DNA from 4 places in the Streptomyces sp. NPDC020489 genome. Region 1 is predicted to be linked to each of the others. Evidence: riboswitches for the same ligand, from Rfam matches in the RefSeq annotation. Region 1 holds a riboswitch; each other region holds the start of a gene.

What was found. A riboswitch is a leader RNA that binds a small molecule or an ion and turns the genes downstream of it on or off. The one in region 1 is predicted to bind cyclic di-AMP.
Positions count from the first base shown of each region.
Region 2: linked by a shared signal. The riboswitch ahead of ACH41F_RS30940 (NlpC/P60 family protein) and the one ahead of ACH41F_RS22080 (M23 family metallopeptidase) in region 1 are both predicted to bind cyclic di-AMP.
Region 3: linked by a shared signal. The riboswitch ahead of ACH41F_RS11470 (peptidoglycan DD-metalloendopeptidase family protein) and the one ahead of ACH41F_RS22080 (M23 family metallopeptidase) in region 1 are both predicted to bind cyclic di-AMP.
Region 4: linked by a shared signal. The riboswitch ahead of ACH41F_RS07690 (M23 family metallopeptidase) and the one ahead of ACH41F_RS22080 (M23 family metallopeptidase) in region 1 are both predicted to bind cyclic di-AMP.

Region 1 is NZ_JBIRUZ010000007.1:503,224-506,788, forward strand. Features, by position in the region: gene ACH41F_RS22075 (PP2C family protein-serine/threonine phosphatase) at 89-1,174, shown strand; cyclic di-AMP (ydaO/yuaA leader) riboswitch at 1,408-1,565, shown strand; gene ACH41F_RS22080 (M23 family metallopeptidase) at 1,577-2,638, shown strand; gene ACH41F_RS22085 (aldo/keto reductase) at 2,763-3,565, shown strand, end outside.
Region 2 is NZ_JBIRUZ010000013.1:138,438-142,002, forward strand. Features, by position in the region: gene ACH41F_RS30930 (ATP-dependent Clp protease proteolytic subunit) at 46-681, shown strand; gene ACH41F_RS30935 (hypothetical protein) at 689-997, shown strand; cyclic di-AMP (ydaO/yuaA leader) riboswitch at 1,341-1,553, shown strand; gene ACH41F_RS30940 (NlpC/P60 family protein) at 1,557-2,030, shown strand; gene ACH41F_RS30945 (ATP-binding protein) at 2,130-2,585, opposite strand; gene ACH41F_RS30950 (Scr1 family TA system antitoxin-like transcriptional regulator) at 2,797-3,565, shown strand, end outside.
Region 3 is NZ_JBIRUZ010000004.1:229,977-233,541, forward strand. Features, by position in the region: gene ACH41F_RS11465 (alpha-galactosidase) at 1-938, shown strand, start outside; cyclic di-AMP (ydaO/yuaA leader) riboswitch at 1,244-1,420, shown strand; gene ACH41F_RS11470 (peptidoglycan DD-metalloendopeptidase family protein) at 1,425-2,381, shown strand; gene ACH41F_RS11475 (DUF6250 domain-containing protein) at 2,646-3,362, shown strand; gene ACH41F_RS11480 (GDSL-type esterase/lipase family protein) at 3,508-3,565, shown strand, end outside.
Region 4 is NZ_JBIRUZ010000003.1:121,249-124,813, forward strand. Features, by position in the region: gene ACH41F_RS07685 (insulinase family protein) at 1-1,295, shown strand, start outside; cyclic di-AMP (ydaO/yuaA leader) riboswitch at 1,486-1,651, shown strand; gene ACH41F_RS07690 (M23 family metallopeptidase) at 1,664-2,428, shown strand; gene ACH41F_RS07695 (GntR family transcriptional regulator) at 2,615-3,310, shown strand; gene ACH41F_RS07700 (HPr family phosphocarrier protein) at 3,449-3,565, opposite strand, start outside.

The sequences.
Region 1 (3,565 bases):
GTCCAGTTCATGGACTCCGGCCCTGAGCGTTTCCCCCGGTCGGGCCACACCGCTCGCCGCCCCGTCCGGCTCCGGGAAACCTGGGGGCGTGGACCAGGAGGCGGAGGAGGGGCGGCACGTCTCCGCCCTCTTGCGGATGCTGCCCGCCGTACTGATCGTCGGCGGGATCCTCTACGACCTCCTGACCCCCCGCGCGTTCACCGCGATCCCCTTCTTCACCGCCGCCCCGCTGGTCGCCGCTCCCCTGTGCCCGCTGCTCGGCACCCTGGCCACCGGGGCCGTTGCGCTGGTCGCCGCCTTCGCCGTGCATCTGCGCTACGGCCTCCACCTGGACGCGGACGCCCTCACCGAGGTGCTCACCGTGGCCACCGTCGCCGTGCTGGCCACCGTCCTCAACCGGGTGGTGCGCCGCGGCGACCAACGGCTCGCCTCGCAGCGGGAGATCGCCGAGGCCGCCCAGCGGGCCGTGCTGCCCCGCCCCGCCGACCGGATCGCCGGTTTCGACATCGCGGTGCGCTACGAGGCGGCGCAGCAGGACGCCTTCATCGGCGGGGACCTGTACGCCGTCCAGGACAGCCCCCACGGGGTGCGGCTGGTGGTGGGGGACGTGCGCGGCAAGGGCATGGGCGCGGTGGCGGCCGTCGCCGTCGTCATCGGGGCGTTCCGGGAGGCCGCCGAGCAGGAGGCGGGCCTGGAGGCGGTCGCGCGGCGGCTGGAGCGGGCGCTGGCCCGGGAGGGGACCCGGCGCGAGGGGCTGGACGCCTTCGAGGGGTTCACCACCGTCGTCCTCGCCGAACTGCCCCACGGTGACGGGCTGGTCCGGATCCTCAACCGCGGCCATCCGCCGCCGCTGCTGCTGTGTCCCGACGGCACCGTGCGCTCGCTGCCCGCCGCCGAGGCCGCGCTGCCGCTCGGGATGGGGGAGTTGGGGACCTGGCCGGACCGCGCCGAGGAGGTCGCCTTCCCGGCCGGGGCGACGCTGCTGCTGTACACCGACGGGCTCTCCGAGGCCCGGGACCGGAACGGGGAGTTCTACGACCCGGCGGCGCGGCTCGCGGGACGCGCCTTCCGCGATCCGGGGGTGCTGCTGTCCGCGCTCGCGGCGGAGGTGCGCCGGCACACCGGGGGTGCGCTGACGGACGACATGGCGCTGCTCGCCGTACGCCGCCCGTGACATGGTCACGTCCGGTGACCGGTCGGGCGCCCTCCGCAGGGCGACTGACGTGCCGTCAGTTCCGGTGGGCCTGCTGAGGCGTGGTCAACTCGCCCGATTTTCACCGCTCATAGGTCTGTACGTCCCGCCGAGAAAGGTTAATGATCAAGCGGAACAGCTTGGAATCCACACCCCGGGTCTATTAACGTTCGATAACGCAGCGCGGTCGTCCCAGCCGTCACAAGAGACGGCTCCGTGCTCACGCGCTTAATCCCGCAAGGGAGCCGGGGAACCACCACCCTGGGGTGAATCGCGCGGATCCCGCCGTGGCACCACGGTCGGTATACGCGCGTAGGAGACCTTCCTGCTCCGAACCCGTCAGCTAACCCGGTAGGCGAGAAGGAAGGAAAGGAGTACGCCCACGTGGCGTCGAACCCGCCTGCCCCCGAGGCCCCGTACGTGCCGAGCCAGCGCAGCACCGATGCCTTCGGCCACGGCAGCTACCACCACGACGAGGGTCCGCAGGACGTCTGGAATCCCACCGAGGACTCCGTCCGACCGGCACGCGGAAAGCACCGGGTCAGCAAGCAGCGCAGCGGCGGATTCGCCCGCAGCTCCACCGTCCTGGGCGTAGGCGTCATAGCCGCCGTCGGCGGGGCCGGGATGGCCAGCGCCAACACCGGCAAGCCGCCGGTCTCCCTCTCGATACCGGACCTGCCGTTCGTGTCGGGCGAGGAGGAGGCGCCGCAGGGCTCGGCCACCGTGCTGAGCGACCTCGCCGCGGCCCCCGCGGCCCCCACGGCCGCCCCCGCGACCACCACGAACGCGATCCAGGCCGCCACCACCACCTCCGGCGCCGGCGAGACGCTGCGCAACCGGATCATGGCGCAGGCCGAGAGCCAGCAGACCCAGGTCGCCGACAAGGCGCAGCTCGCCACCCAGACCGCCCTCGCCGACGAGGCCGCCAAGGCCGAGGCCGCCGCGCTGAAGAAGGCCGCGGACGACGCCGCCGAGGCGAAGAAGAAGGCGGAGGCGGACGCCGAGAAGGCCGCCGAGGCCAAGCGTCTGGCCGAGCTGGCCAAGCAGTACACGCTGCCGACCTCCGCGTACACCATCACCTCCACCTACATGCAGGCCGGCTCCCTGTGGTCCTCCGGCTACCACACGGGTCTCGACTTCGCCGCCCCCACCGGCACGCTCATCAAGGCGGTCCACAACGGCACCATCACGCAGGCGGGCTGGGACGGCTCGTACGGCTACAAGACCGTCCTCACCCTCGACGACGGCACCGAGGTGTGGTTCGCCCACCAGTCCTCGATCAGCGTGAGCGTGGGGCAGAAGGTCGCCACCGGTGACGTGATCGGGCGCGTGGGCGCGACCGGCAACGTCACGGGCGCACACCTGCACCTGGAGGTCCACCCCGGCGGTTCGTCCAGCGGCATCGACCCGATGGCGTGGCTGCGCAGCAAGGGGCTCACGCCCTGAGGCTCCCCCCTTCCTGAGCACCGGCGGCCCTGACGCACACCCCCCGACGTCAGGGCCGCCGGTTTTGCGTGTGCTTTGCGGCCGTCGCGGAAGAGCGCCCTGTCCGCGGGCGTTGATCCTGCACATGACTTCTCTTCGCAAGCTGGGTTCGTCCGACCTCGAGGTCTTCCCGCTCTCCCTCGGCGGCAACGTCTTCGGCTGGACCGCCGACGAGGCGCAGTCCTTCGCCGTCCTGGACGCCTACACGGCCGCGGGCGGCAACTTCGTGGACACCGCCGACTCCTACTCGGCGTGGGTCGACGGCAACGCCGGCGGCGAGTCCGAGACCATCATCGGCAACTGGGTCAGGGCCCGCGGCAACCGCGACGACCTCGTGATCGCCACCAAGGTCAGCCAGCACCCCGACTTCCAGGGCCTGACCGCGGCCAACATCAAGGCCGCCGCGGACGCCTCGCTGAGCCGCCTCGGCACCGACCACATCGACCTCTACTACACCCACTTCGACAAGCCCGAGGTGCCGGTCGAGGAGATCATCGGCGCGCTCGACGAGCTGGTGAGGGCGGGCAAGGTACGCCACATCGCCGCCTCCAACATCTCCGCCGAGCGCCTGGAGGCCTCCCTGGCCTTCTCCGAGCGCGAGGGCCTGGCGCGGTACGTGGCGCTCCAGCCGCACTACAACCTGGTCTCGCGCGAGACGTACGAGGGTGAGCTCCAGGACCTGGCCGAGCGCGCCGGGCTGGCCGCGGTGCCGTACTTCGCGCTGGCCGCCGGGTTCCTCACCGGCAAGTACCGCGACGGCGAGGTGGTGGAGGGCGCCCGTGCCGCCGGCGCCGGCAAGCACCTCCGGACCGAGCGCGGCCGCAGGGTCCTCGCCGCCCTCGACGACATCGCCGAGGCCCATCGGGTGCCCGTCGCCACGGTCGCCCT
Region 2 (3,565 bases), on a different contig from region 1:
CGTACGTCCTGTACATTTTTTACAGAAGCCGAAGGAGGGGTACCCATGACCCGAGCGTCCGCCCGCCATGTCCTGCCCGACTTCACGGAACGCACGAGTTCCGGCCACACGGCGATGGACCCGTACTCCAAGCTCCTGGAGGAGCGGATCGTCTTCCTCGGGACGCAGGTCGACGACACGTCGGCGAACGATGTGATGGCCCAGTTCATGCACCTCGAGCACCAGGACCCCGACCGGGACATCTCCCTCTACATCAACTCCCCCGGCGGCTCGTTCAGCGCCATGTCGGCGATCTACGACACGATGCGATTCGTCAGTTGCGACGTGGAGACGATCTGCCTCGGGCAGGCGGGCTCCTCGGCGGCGGTGCTGCTGGCGGCCGGCACCCCCGGCAAGCGGTTCGCGCTGCCGGGTGCCCGCATGGTGATCCACCAACCCTCCCTGCCGCAGCCCGTGGAGGGACAGGCGAGCGATCTCGCCATCCAGGCGGCGGAGTTGGGGCGCGTCCGGGCCCGTCTGGAGGAGCTGCTCGTACGGCACACCGGCCGCACCCCCGAACAGGTCGCCGCCGACATCGAGCGGGACAAGGTCCTCGACGCCCAGGAGGCCCTGGAGTACGGCCTGGTGGACCGGATCATCCCCAGCCGCAAGGCCTCCCGCCCCGCTCCCGGCGACCGGTGAGCGGGCGATGCTGCCACCGGAACTCCCTCCGCTGCCCGCACTGACGCGCGCCGAGGGCGAGTTGATCGACCGTTACCTCGACGCGGTCGACCTGCTCGGCCGGATCAACCCGGCGCACGACGGGGACACCTACCGTGGACTGCGGGCCGCTCAGGCGCTGGTGACGAAGGCCGCCGAGCTGCGTGACGCGCTGGTGACCATGCACCAGCGCGGCGAGACCGAGCTGCACGCCCCGACCCTCGCTCGGGCGCTGCGGGTGCTCGACGGGGAGCGGCGCACGGCCCGGGTCACCGTGCCGCCCCCCTCCGACAGTTGACGCGACCGCGACCGTGGCCGGTCCGGACGTCCCGCTCCTTGTCGCGGCGCCCGGACCGGTCTTGAAACGGACCGAAAGACGTACCCCCTTTTGGAGTAGACGCCCCTCCTCGGACAGGGCCGTTCAGGTTGCGCAACGCGCGTAGCCGGAGCCCGGAACGAGGACCTTCGATGCTGGTCCGGGGGGCCGTGACCCCCTGGACGCTCCCTCGAACAGACGAGTGTCCACCCGAACGGGTGAGTGGTGAGTAACGCCACAAATCCCCGATTCCATTGGGTTTTTCGGCGTGGAGTGCGTGAAGATCCCTGACTGACGACAAGACCCCGCCGCAGCGGCGGGGCGATCCGGGCGGACGCCGAGTCCTGCCGCCGCCTGGATGACCGGTCGACAGGAGTGGATCGGCAGGAGTGGAGGACCCAAGCACGACGGGTCGCCGGGACGGTCAAGCCATGACCGGACCTGAGCAGCCCTTGGGGTGAAGCCGCGTCAGCGGCCGGGCAACTTCGCCAGCCCGAATCCGACAGGTCATCCTTCACAGGCGGCTGACGAAGGGTTGCGCATGTCTGCGCTCAATCGTGTCCCGTCGCTCATGGTCCGGGCCGGTACGGCTTCGGCTCTCACCATCGCCGCCGTGGGCGGCTCGATCGTGGTCCCGGGCGTCGCCTCCGACGCCGAGGCGGCCACATCGTCGACGAAGGCACTTCAGGTGGCGGCTTCCAAGAAAGGCTCCCCGTACAAGTACGGCGCCGCGGGACCGCACCGGTTCGACTGCTCCGGGCTCACGCTGTACTCGTTCAAGAAGGCCGGCAAGAAGCTGCCCCGGACGGCGGCACAGCAGTACAACAAGACCCGCCACATCTCCGCGGGGAACCGCAAGGCCGGAGACCTCGTGTTCTTCCACTCCGGCTCCAGCGTGTACCACGTCGGCATCTACGCCGGTAAGGGCAAGATCTGGCACTCCCCGAAGAGTGGGGAGGTCGTGAAGCTTCAGAAGATCTGGACCAAGAGCGTCTGGTACGGCCGGGTCAAGTGACCCACCCCGTGCGGGTGACGGCGACCTGACCCGCCGTCACCCGCGCGGGTCGTCGACGGGCCCCTGAAGGGCGCCTCCGAGGACTCGGGGCGCCCTCTTTCACGGCTCCTGCTGGCCCGCGGAGACCGGCTCGGCCGGGACCACCCACGGGAGTTCGATGGAGACGGTCTTGCCCCCCTCGCGGGTGGGCCGGACTCTCAGCTTGCCGCCGCACTCCGCGGTCAGCCAGCGGATGATGACCATGCCGCGGCCGTTGTCCTGCTGGACCGCGGCCGGCAGCCGTCTGGGGAAGCGGGGGTGGCTGTCGGTGACCCCGATACGCAGGTGTTCGTCGCGGTCGAGCTGGAGGTCCACCGTGAAGGTGGGGGACTGCCCGAACGTGTGCTGTACGGCGTTGGTGGTGAGTTCGGAGACGATGAGCCGGATCGCCTCGGCCACCTCGGTGTCGGCCGGCAGACCCCATTCCGCCAGGGTGCCGATGACGTATGTGCGAGCCGCGGAGACCGAGGCGGGATCGCTCGGCAGAGTGACGGATGCTTCCAGATGGTCTGCCATGACGACGCCGTCCCTTTCCCACGGGACCTGGTCCGACACGGAGCGGATGGGTCGAGTACGGTCCCGGACTGGTGCTTCATCGCCAGACTGCCATCACCGGGCCGGTCACGGTGCCGATCCACCAAGATATGCATATATCTGTCGCTCGATGCGGTGAACTCTCCGACGGAAAACCGTATGTGGGCGGCCCGGAAGGAGTAGGGAGTAGCCCATGCAGCACGGTCCCGCGGTACGCCGCCGGAAACTGGGCGCCGAACTGCGTGCCTTGCGCACCGGCGCCGGGCTCACCAGTGGTGAGGCGGCCCGGCTGGTGGGCTGGCACCAGTCGAAGGTGAGCCGGATCGAGACCGGCGCGAGCGGGGTGAAACCGGCCGATGTGCGGTTACTGCTGGACGCCTACGAGGTGCAGGACGCTCAACTCCGGGAGTTGCTGCTGGTGTTGGCGGGGTCCGACGAGGGCGGCGGACGGCACCACTGGTGGCACCAGTACCGCGGGGTACTGCCGCCGACCTACCGCGATTTCATCAGTCTGGAGTCCCAGGCGAGCGCGATGCGCACCCTGGAGACCTCCGTGGTGCCGGGGCTGCTGCAGACACCCGAGTACGCGCGCGCGGTGACGCGGGCCGCGGTGGGCGGCCTCGACGTCGACCCGGACGAACGGCTGGACGCGCTGGTCGAGGTGCGACTGGCCAGGCAGGACGTCCTTCGGGCAGAGCCGCCGCTGGAGCTGAGCGCGGTGCTCGACGAGGCGGTGCTGCGCCGGGACATCGGCGGCCCCGAGGTCATGGCGCGGCAACTGCACCGGCTCATCGACGCGGCCCGGCTGCCCCAAGTGAGGCTTCAGGTCCTGCCGTTCGCCGCGGGAGCGCACATCGGCATCACCGGGCCTTTCGTAATCTTCTCCTTTTCGAGCAAATCTGATCTGGATGTCGTTGTTCTCGACCACTTGACGAGTAGCCTCTACCTCGAGCGGAAAGAAG
Region 3 (3,565 bases), on a different contig from region 1:
TCGAGCCCGAGATGGTCAACGCGGACAGCGATCTGTACCGGGCGCACCCGGACTGGGTCCAGTACCAGCCGGGACGAAAGCGGACGGAGTTCCGCAATCAGCTCGTACTGAACCTGGCACGCGAGGATGTCCAGGAGTACCTGTTCAGCCGGCTCGACGCGCTCCTGTCCGGCGCCCCGATCGACTACGTGAAGTGGGACTTCAACCGCAGCTTCACCGACGCCGGCTGGCCCGGCGAGCCGTATCCGCAACGGCTCTGGGTCGATCACGTGCACGCCTTCTACGCCTTGCTGGACCGGCTCAGGGCGGCCCACCCGGACGTCGCCTTCGAGTCCTGCTCGGGCGGCGGCGGCCGGATCGACCTCGGGGTGCTGAGCCGGACCGACCAGGTGTGGACCTCCGACAACACCGACCCGCTCGACCGGCTCGCCATCCAGCACGGCTTCAGCCAGATCCACCCCGCGCGCGTGATGGCCGCCTGGGTGACCGACAGCCCGAACGCCATGCTCAACGGCCGCGTCAGCTCGCTGCGGTTCCGGTTCGTCAGTGCCATGGCTGGGGTGCTCGGGGTGGGTGGCGACCTCACCCGGTGGAGCGAGGCGGAGCTCGGCGAGGCCCGTGAGTGGGTGGAGCTCTACAAGGAGATCCGGCCCCTGGTGCAGCGCGGCGACCAGTACCGGCTGCGGCCGCCGCGGGGCGGGCTGAGCGCCGTGCAGTACGTCCTCGGGGACGAGACCGTGGTCCTCGCCTGGCTCCAGGCGCAGAGCTACGGCGAGCCCGTGCCGGCGCTGCGGCTGCGGGGGCTCGATCCGGCAGCGTCGTATGCATGCCTGGAAACGGGCGAAATCCACAGAGGGGCCGTATTGCTGCATCACGGACTTCGCGTCGGTTTGCGGGGCGATTTGGATGCGACGGTTCTTCGGCTGCGGCGCGTCTGAACCTTCTGTCCGAATTGGCGCCTTCCTTCGTGTTGCGATGCGTTCATTCCAACTCGCTCTGGAATGAGGGAACCTGTGCGTCGGGCACGTGAGGAGCGTCATATCCGTGACGGTGCGTCGCCCGTCATGTTCACGTAATCCCCATATTTTTCCTGGGGTTTGGAGAGCTGGAGGCGGACGTAATGCACGCAGGGTGACCGGTAATTCCCGCAGCGGATCACGAGAAACGCATGCGCGTGGAACCTCTTACTTGTCGCTTTGCGTCCTGCTCGCTTACGTTCGCCATCCATCCGGACGGACGCCCAATCCTGCCGCCGCCCGGAGTCCCCACTACTCACCCGTGAACGGCAGGAGCGGGGGACCCACAGGTACAACGCCTGTTCCGGTCTCCGGAACGGCTAGGGGTTAAGCCGCGCCTCGGTGCGGCCGGGCATCTCCAGCTCGCACCCGACAGCTCACCTCGCAGGCGCCGGAGAGGAATTCGCCATGCCCGCGAAGGGTAAGCACCGCCGTCCGAAGGCCCAGCGCCTGACCCGCTCGATCGCCGTCGCCGGTACCGGCGGAGCGGCACTCGCCCTCCCGCTGATGGGTGCCGCAGGCGCCCACGCGGCCCCCTCGCAGTCCCCTGCGGAAAAGGCCGTCCAGTCCCTTCCGGCCGCCGAGAAGACGACTGTCGACAAGGTGGCGGAGAAGAAGAGCGCCGCGAACACCGCGACCGTGCGCACCTATTCGGTGCGGGCCGGTGACTATCTTTCGAAGATCGCCGACGAGCAGCACGTCAGCGGCGGCTGGCAGAAGCTCTACTCCGACAACCGCGAGGTCGTCGGCTCCGACCCGTCGCTGATCCACCCCGGTCTGAAGCTGACCCTCGGCAAGAAGGGCGCGGCGAGCGCGCAGAAGTCGGCGGACACGTCCACGAGCACCCGGAAGTCCTCGTCCTCCGCGTCGAGTTCGTCCTCGCAGTCCTCCTCGAAGTCGAGCACGACGGCCGCCGCCCAGAGCAGCGAGTCGACCGGCGCGAGCAGCAGCGCCGCCGGCTTCACGCTCCCGGTCGCCGGTGCCACCGTCGGCACGCCGTACCGCATGGCCGGCAGCATGTGGTCCAGCGGTTACCACACCGGCGTCGACTTCGTCGTCCCGACCGGCACCCCGCTCAAGGCCGTAGGCGCCGGCACGGTCGTCTCCGCCGGCTGGGGCGGCGCGTACGGCAACCAGGTCGTCATCAAGCTCGCCGACGGCTACTACGCCCAGTACGCCCACCTGTCCTCGCTCTCGGTCTCGTCCGGCCAGACCGTCGCCGCGGGCCAGCAGGTCGGACTCTCCGGCGCGACCGGCAACGTCACCGGTCCGCACCTGCACTTCGAGATCCGCACCACCCCGGACTACGGCTCGGACGTGGACCCGGTCGCCTACCTCCGCGCGAAGGGCGTCTCCGTCGGCTGACGCCCACTCCACGTGCCACCGAAGGCCGGACCCCGATCCCCGGGTCCGGCCTTCGGTGTCGGCGTGGCTGCGTGCGTGACCGCCGCGTTGCGTTCTTGTGGCACGGGCGCCCGGGGCATCGACAGGAAGGGGTGGATGGGGCCAGAGTGATCCCGGCCGTCGCGTAAGCGCTTTCTGTCCCCGCTCGCTGCCACGGGGACCTCGGCGGCACACGTTCCCCGGGCGCCGCACGGTGGCCGACCGGCCCTTTCGCAGAGGAGCAAGATGACGACCACCCGTAGAGCCTTCGGGGCGCTCGCCGCCGGTGCCGCGCTCGCCGCCCTCGGCCCCGCCGGGAACGCCGCCGCCGGGCCCCGCCACCGTCGCCTGATCGCCCACGACGACTTCCGCCACGGCCTTCGCCAGTGGGCCGTGGAGCTGGAGAAGGGCGGCACCGTCACCGCCTCCCGCGGCACCCTGGAGGTCGAGGTACCGGCCGGCGCGACGATCTGGTTCAGGAAGCGGCTCGAAGGGCCCTACGTCATCGAGTACACGGCCACGCCCGTGTCCGAGGGCGGCGTCAACGACCGGGTCTCCGACCTCAACACCTTCTGGAACGCGGTCGACGTCCGTTCCCCCGAGGACCTCTTCGCCACCCGGCGGGGCGGGGCGCTGGCCGAGTACGACCACCTCCGGACGTACTACGTCGGCTACGGCGCCAACTCCAACACCACGACCCGGCTGCGCCGCTACGTCGGTGAGGCCGGCGTCCGTCCGCTGATCTACGACTACACGGAGCCGCTGCTCGTGGCGAACGAGCCCCACCGCGTCCGGATCGTCTCCGACGGCTCCACCCAGCAGTGGTGGACCAACGGGCGCCTCGTCTTCGACCACACCGACCCGCAGCCGTACACCAGCGGGCACTTCGCCTTCCGGACGACGTGGAGCCACTTCCGCCTGCGCGACTTCCGGGTATGGCGGCTGAGCCCTCAACGCCTCTGATCGGAGGCCTATTCCGGGCTTGGGAAACACTTTAGGAGTGGCTTATCTCACCGCCCGTCAATCCTCCCTTACGGTCGCGTAGGTCACATTCGAAGGTGAATCATGGGCCGACGTGGCAGACGATTCGAAGAGTGACAGCAGAGCAGTGATCGGGTCGTACGTTGCGGTGGGGGACAGCTTCACCGAGGGCGTCGGCGACCCCG
Region 4 (3,565 bases), on a different contig from region 1:
ACAACGGCCTGACGGTCCTGCGCTGCCACCGCCCCGGCCAGCAGGTCGTCGCCGTCGAGGTCCTCCTGGACGCCCCGCTGGACGCCGAGCCCGCCGGTCTCGACGGTGTGGCCACGATCATGGCGCGGGCCTTCTCCGAGGGCACCGACAAGCACACCGCCGAGGAGTTCGCCGCCGAGCTGGAGCGCTGCGGCGCCACCCTGGACGCGCACGCCGACCATCCCGGCGTCCGCCTGAGCCTCGAGGTCCCGGCGTCCCGCCTGCCCAAGGGGCTCGGTCTGCTGGCCGACGCCCTCAGGGCGCCCGCGTTCGCCGACAGCGAGATCGAGCGGCTGGTCACCAACCGGCTCGACGAGATCCCGCACGAGCTCGCCAACCCCTCCCGGCGGGCCGCCAAGGAGCTCTCCCGGACGCTGTTCCCGGCGGACCTGCGCATGTCCCGCCCGCGCCAGGGCACCGAGGACACCGTCCGCGCGATCGACTCCGCGGCCGTACGCGCCTTCTACGAGAAGCACGTCCGCCCCGCCACCGGCACCGTCGTGGTCGTCGGCGACCTGACCGGCATCGACCTCGACGCGCTGCTCGGTGACACCCTCGGGTCCTGGACCGGCTCCTCGGCCGAGGCGCGGCCGGTGCCGCCGATCACAGCCGACGACACCGGCCGGGTCGTCATCGTGGACCGCCCCGGTGCCGTCCAGACGCAGCTGCTGATCGGCCGGATCGGCGCCGACCGGCACGACCGCGTGTGGCCCGCCCAGGTGCTCGGCACGTACTGCCTCGGCGGCACCCTCACCTCCCGCCTGGACCGCGTCCTGCGCGAGGAGAAGGGCTACACCTACGGCGTGCGCTCCTTCGGGCAGGTCCTCCGCTCCGCCCCGGACGGCACCGGCGCCGCGATGCTCGCCATCAGCGGTTCCGTGGACACCCCGAACACCGGTCCCGCCCTGGAGGACCTGTGGACGGTGCTGCGCACCCTCGCCGCGGAGGGGCTCACCGACGCCGAGCGGGACGTCGCCGTGCAGAACCTCGTCGGGGTGGCCCCGCTGAAGTACGAGACCGCGGCGGCCGTCGCGAGCACGCTGGCCGACCAGGTCGAGCAGCACCTGCCCGACGACTACCAGGCCACCCTGTACCGACAGCTCGCCGCCACCGGCACCGTGGAGGCCACCGCGGCCGCCGTGAACGCCTTCCCGGTGGACCGTCTGGTGACAATCCTGGTCGGCGACGCCTCCGCCATCAGGGAGCCCGTGGAGGCCCTCGGCATCGGTGAAGTCACCGTCGTGACGGCCGAGTAGCGGCACGCGCGCGGGGGAGCCCTGGTGACTGGAGGGTCACCAGGGCTCCTTAATGTCCGAATTGAAGGCCAGTTGCCTGTTTGCCCTGTGGGATGCGCTACAAAAGCCGTGATCCGTTTGGGGATTGAAAGTGGCCCCGCTTAGCGTCTTCCCGGCTGTCCGTCAGGCACTGCGCCGCGCCCGCGGCACCGGACAGCCATCGCCGAGTCCCCGTACGGCGCGAGCCAGGGGAGCCGGGGACCCATCCGTAGTCCCTGGGGTGAATCGGACGCCCGCGCGTGCCGCGAGGGGGTCCGTAGGAGACCTTCCTGCTCCGAACCCGTCAGCTAACCCGGTAGGCGAGAGGGAAGGAAAGGACCAGCCACTACATGGCGTTCACGCGCCCCACCGGGAAGCACCGCGCCCCGAGCCGGATCAAGCGCGGCACCGCCCGCGCGGCCGGCGTCGCGGCCCTCGCCACCACCGGTGTCATCGGCACCCTCGCCGCCCCGGCCCTCGCCGCGGAGCCCGCGGCCGAGCAGACCGGACTCACCCCGGTCATCACCCTCGGCGACTCGGTCGCCGCCCAGATCGACGCCCAGGCCGAGGCCCAGGAGCAGGCGGCCGTCGAGGCCGCCCAGCAGAAGGCCGAGGAGGAGGCGCGCCGCCAGGCCGCCGCCAAGGCCAAGAAGGAGCGCGAGGCCAAGGAGCGCGCCGCCCGCGCGGCCGCCGAGCGCGAGCGCCTGAACACCTTCGTCAGCCCGATCGCCGGCTCCTACATCTCCACCGGCTACAAGGCCGGCGGCGCGGTGTGGTCCTCCGGCAGCCACACCGGCGTGGACTTCCACGCCGCCAGCGGCACCTCCGTGCGCGCGGTCGGCTCCGGCACGGTCGTCGAGGCCGGCTGGGGCGGGTCCTACGGCAACAACGTCGTGATCAAGATGCACGACGGCACGTACACCCAGTACGGCCACCTGTCGTCCATCGGCGTCTCGGTGGGCCAGACGGTCACCCCGGGCCAGCAGATAGGCCTGTCCGGCGCGACCGGCAACGTCACGGGGCCGCACCTGCACTTCGAGGCCCGCATGACCGCGGAGTACGGCTCGGACATCGACCCCGTCGCCTACCTCCGTTCGCACGGCGTGAACGTCTGACGACCGACGCGAGACCTCTTCGGAACCCCGGCCCACCGGCCGGGGTTTCGTCGTTTCCGGCACGGCGCTGTCCAAAAAATATCCATGGATTCCGGCCCGCCATCGGAAATTCCCGCTCTTTGCAATAGAGTCACTGAACACACGTCAATCGTCGACGTTTCACGGGGATTAAAGCGGAGGTCGGTCATGCGTATTCCGGCGCACTCGGTATGCACCGCGATCAGGGACGACATCGTCGCCGGTGTCTACGAGCGCGGCAGCCGGCTCACCGAGGAACTCCTCGCGCGCCGCTACGGCGTCTCCCGCGTCCCCGTCCGGGAGGCCCTGCGCACGCTGGAGGCCGAGGGGTTCGTGGTGACCCGGCGGCACGCGGGCGCATGCGTGGCCGAACCTACCGAGCAGGAGGCGGCCGACCTGCTGGAGATGCGGATGCTCCTGGAGCCGCTCGGCGCCTCACGGGCCGCCCAGCGGCGCACCGAGGCGCATCTGAAGGTGCTGCGTGGCCTGGTCAGGCTGGGGCAGGAGCGGGCCAGGCGGGGCAACAGCGACGACCTGCGGTCCCTGGGCGGCTGGTTCCACGAGACGCTCGCCCAGGCCTCCGGCAGCCCCGCGCTGGCCTCGGTGCTGACCCAGCTGCGCCACAAGATCTCCTGGATGTACGCGGTGGACGCGCCGGCCGACCCCGTCGAGTCCTGGGCGGAGCACGGCGCGATCGTCGACGCGGTGGGCCGCGGGGACGGGGAACGCGCGCGGGCCGTCACCGCGCTGCACACGGAACGCTCGACGGCCGCCCACCGACTCAGGTTCGGCTCCGCGGGAGACCGGCCCGAGCGTGTGAGGAACTCGCAACATCCCGTACACACGCCGAGCCTGTGGCATTAACAAAAGGGCCGTATACAAAGGGGCAGTAATTCGCGGGGGCCTATTTCTGCTGCCTGCGAACGCGAATTCACCGAGTGCGTACGGAGAAAAGAAAGGGCCCGCCCGATAATGCGGACGAGCCCTTCGGTCATGCCGTGATCAGACGGTCTCGGGGAGTTCCTCGAGGCCCTCAGAGACCAGCTTCGCCAGTCGGTCGAGGGCGGCGTCCGCGCCCTCGGCGTCGGAGGCGAGCACGATCTCCTCGCCGCCCTGGGC